DNA from 2 places in the Pseudomonas sp. FG13 genome. Region 1 is predicted to be linked to the other one. Evidence: predicted binding sites of a transcription regulator. Region 1 holds the regulator's gene; the other holds the start of a gene.
What was found. Region 1 encodes FliA, which starts transcription of late flagellar genes. Its sites were predicted from a motif close to CTAAAGTTTNNNNNNNNNNNGCCGNTAA; they were not measured.
Positions count from the first base shown of each region.

Region 2: a site for FliA is predicted at 892-919, ahead of ACODTO_RS15195 (flagellar protein MotY). Genes of this name have one in related genera too.

Region 1 is NZ_JBMDKO010000004.1:84,589-86,766, reverse strand. It holds gene ACODTO_RS05605 (protein phosphatase CheZ) at 1-12, opposite strand, end outside; gene ACODTO_RS05600 (chemotaxis response regulator CheY) at 31-402, opposite strand; gene fliA (RNA polymerase sigma factor FliA) at 569-1,312, opposite strand; gene fleN (flagellar synthesis regulator FleN) at 1,309-2,139, opposite strand.
Region 2 is NZ_JBMDKO010000016.1:84,219-86,396, forward strand. It holds gene ACODTO_RS15195 (flagellar protein MotY) at 1-795, opposite strand, end outside; gene pyrC (dihydroorotase) at 987-2,033, shown strand; gene rnt (ribonuclease T) at 2,030-2,178, shown strand, end outside.

The DNA.
Region 1 (2,178 bases):
GTTATTCTCCATAGCTCCCCCGTGGCGCCGTTAACCGATGCGTTCGAAGATCTTTTCGATCTTTTCTTTCAACGCCTGGGCCGTGAAGGGTTTGACCACATAGCCGTTCACGCCGGCTTGGGCCGCTTCGATGATCTGCTCGCGCTTGGCTTCGGCGGTGACCATCAGCACCGGGAGGTGCTTGAGTTTTTCATCGGCGCGCACATGGCGCAGCAAATCGATACCGGTCATGCCAGGCATGTTCCAGTCAGTCACCAGAAAGTCGATGCTCCCGCTGTTGAGAACCGGGATGGCAGTAGTGCCATCGTCGGCCTCGACCGTGTTGGTGAACCCAAGGTCACGCAACAGGTTTTTTATGATCCGCCGCATCGTTGAAAAGTCATCAACAATGAGGATTTTCATGTTCTTGTCCAATTCGACCTCCAAGCAGTCTTAAACGCGTGCAGCACCTGAACGCGCCATTTCAATCAATCCGGTACAGCATTCGACAACGGCCCGGGACACAACGGATCGAGACTGCGCAACACGTGCCACGCAAACCCTGCTCGCAACCTCCCCGCACCGATTGTCAGCGCGCTCGCCACTCCCCCAAACGCCCCCGCAAACGGGCGGCGCACTGGCTGTGTAACTGACTGACCCGCGATTCGCTGACCCCCAGGACTTCACCGATTTCCTTGAGGTTCAGCTCTTCGTCGTAGTACAGCGCCAAGACCAGTCGCTCACGCTCCGGCAAATTGGCAATCGCATCGGCCAGCGCGCTCTGGAAACGTTCGTCTTCCAGATCACGCGCAGGCTCCATGTGAGTACTCGCGCCATCCTCGTGCAGCCCTTCATGATCGCCGTCCTGTAACAGGTCGTCGAAACTGAACAGGCGGCTGCCCAAGGTATCGTTCAAAATCCCGTAATAATCATCGAGACTCAACTGGAGTTCGGCCGCAACCTCATGATCTTTAGCGTCTCGCCCGGTTTTCGCTTCGATAGCGCGAATGGCGTCACTGACCATGCGGGTATTACGGTGCACCGAACGGGGTGCCCAGTCGCCCTTGCGGACTTCGTCGAGCATCGCGCCACGAATGCGAATGCCGGCGTACGTCTCGAAACTGGCGCCCTTGCTCGCGTCGTATTTGTTCGCCACTTCGAGCAGGCCGATCATGCCCGCCTGGATCAGGTCTTCAACCTGGACACTGGCCGGCAACCGCGCCAGCAAGTGATAGGCGATGCGCTTGACCAGGGGCGCGTAACGCTCGATCAACTCGTACTGGGCGTCCCGTGCCGATTTTTTGTAGAGGTGGTTGTAACCGCTGGCTGTCATAACACGGGCCCTGCTGTTTGTTGCACGAGACGCTCGACGAAAAACTCCAGATGCCCACGAGGGTTGGCCGGCAATGGCCAGGTATCGACCTTCTGGGCGATCGCCTTGAATGCCAGCGCGCATTTGGAACGGGGGAAAGCTTCATAGACGGCACGTTGCTTCTGGACAGCCTTGCGCACGCTCTCGTCGTACGGCACGGCGCCGACGTATTGCAGGGCAACGTCCAGGAAGCGATCGGTGACCTTGGTCAATTTGGCGAACAGGTTGCGCCCTTCCTGCGGGCTCTGGGCCATGTTGGCCAGGACGCGGAAGCGGTTCATGCCGTAGTCACGGTTCAAGAGCTTGATCAGGGCATAGGCGTCGGTGATGGAGGTGGGCTCGTCGCAGACCACCAGCAGCACTTCCTGGGCGGCACGCACGAAGCTGACGACCGAATCACCGATACCCGCCGCCGTGTCGATCACCAGCACATCGAGGTTGTCGCCAATGTCGCTGAATGCCTGGATGAGACCGGCGTGCTGAGCCGGGGTCAGATGAACCATGCTCTGGGTGCCGGAGGCGGCCGGCACGATACGAATCCCGCCCGGCCCCTGCAACAACACATCACGCAGTTCGCAGCGGCCTTCGATCACGTCCGCCAGCGTGCGTTTGGGTGTGAGCCCCAGCAGCACGTCCACGTTCGCCAGGCCCAGGTCGGCGTCCAGCAGCATGACCCGTCGGCCAAGCTCTGCCAGAGCCAGGGACAAGTTCACTGACACGTTAGTCTTGCCGACGCCACCTTTGCCGCCGGTCACCGCGATCACCTGTACGGGATGCATGCTGCCCATGTTCGTTCTTTACCTGTCTTACTTAGACGGAGGCCACAT
Region 2 (2,178 bases), on a different contig from region 1:
GTTGGTGTTGGGTACCAGAGGGTAGCGCTCGCCATGGAAGCGCAAGGTGATCTGCGACTCCTGGAAGCCATTGGCCTTGAAGAAATCCTGGACCGCCAGAGCCCGGCGGCGCGACAGCTCACGATTGGTCAAACGGTTACCGCTGTTGTCGGAGTGACCGTCAAGCTCGACATGATTGACGCTCGGGTCCGCCTTGATGAAGTCGAGCATCACCTGCAATTGGGCCTTGGCGTGTGCGTCGAGCTCGACCTCTTCGCCGGGGAAGCCGATCTGGGTCTGCTTAATCTGCTCGAAATTCTTTGGCAACAGTTTCGCCACACAACCTTGATAGTCGCTGAAGGCCTTGTTGAAGCGCACGGGCAGTAGCCGGACTTCCGACACCCTCCCGTCCTCGGTGTTGCGACGCACTACCGGGCTACGCCCCTCCATCAGCCCGCTGATCAAACGACCCGCCTGGACCTGGGAGCTGTTGAACAGCACGTCGCCACTGCCGATCCTGACCGATCCCAGGTTGATGTCGCCCCGCCCCGGTTGCCACGGCGCAGCCGCCGCCAGCAACGTTGCCGACCCGCCACCCATCATCGGATTGTAGGTCTTGAGGCGGAACGTGGCCTGCTCGCCCGCCCGGCGAACGAATTCGCCGCTGCCGAAATCGGTGATCGGCTGGCTCAGCCGGCACTCGAACTTGTCGCCTTCAACCGTCCACTCAATGCTCTCCAGACGGGTCTGGAAAGTGAGCGCCATGGCAGGAAGACTGGCAAACACACTGAGCAAGGCTAGATAACGCTGGCGCACGGGAGGCTCCACTGGCTTTTGTACGAAATTCGGTACTCGCTGGGCGCATCACGCCGCCCCGAGACACGGCACGGATTCGGTTCATGCCTGAAGGAGCTATCGGTCACTTGCGGCAAAACTTGATAGCGAGTGCCTGCATCGGTCTTTTCCGGTAGCATTCCCCAGAGTTTGACCCGCCTGGAAGCCCCCCAATGTCCGACCGCCTGACCCTGCTGCGTCCCGACGACTGGCATATTCATCTTCGCGATGGTGCTGTGTTGACCCATACCGTCGCCGATGTCGCGCGCACCTTCGGGCGCGCAATCATCATGCCCAACCTGGTTCCGCCCGTGCGCAATGCCAGCGAGGCCGGCGGCTATCGCCAGCGTATCCTCGCCGCACGCCCGACCGGCAGCCGCTTCGAACCGCTGATGGTGCTTTACCTCACCGACCGTACCCAGCCCGAAGAAATCCGCGACGCCAAGGCCAGCGGCTTCGTCCATGCCGCCAAGCTGTACCCTGCCGGCGCCACGACGAACTCGGACTCCGGGGTCACCAGCATCGACAAGATCTTCCCGGCGCTGGAGGCCATGGCCGAAGTCGGCATGCCCTTGCTGATCCACGGTGAAGTCACCCGCGGCGACGTCGACGTATTCGACCGCGAGAAGATCTTCATCGACGAGCACATGCGCCGCGTCGTGGAGCGCTTCCCGACACTCAAGGTCGTGTTCGAACACATCACCACCGGCGATGCCGTGCAGTTCGTCAACGAGGCCCCGGCCAACGTCGGCGCAACCATCACAGCGCATCACCTGCTGTACAACCGCAACCACATGCTGGTGGGCGGGATCCGGCCGCATTTCTATTGCCTGCCGATCCTCAAGCGCAACACCCACCAGGAAGCCCTGCTCGATGCCGCCACCAGCGGCAGCGCCAAGTTTTTCCTCGGCACGGACTCGGCGCCCCACGCCCGCCATGCCAAGGAAGCGGCCTGCGGTTGCGCCGGTTGCTACACCGCCTATGCCGCCATCGAGATGTACGCCGAGGCGTTCGAACAACGCAATGCGCTGGACAAGCTCGAAGGCTTCGCCAGCCTCCATGGCCCACGTTTCTACGGCCTGCCGGTGAACACCGATCGTATTACCCTGGTCCGCGACGAATGGACCGCCCCCGCCAGCCTGCCCTTCGGCGAGCAGACTGTCATCCCGCTGCGCGCCGGTGAAAAACTGCGCTGGCGCCTGCTGGAGGAAAGCGCGTGAGTGAAGAGCATTTCGATGACGAACTGGACGGCAACGGCGGTTCAAGCGGCACTCGCCACCCCATGGCTGCCCGGTTCCGGGGTTACCTGCCGGTCGTGGTCGACGTAGAGACCGGCGGTTTCAACTCCGCCACCGATGCGCTGCT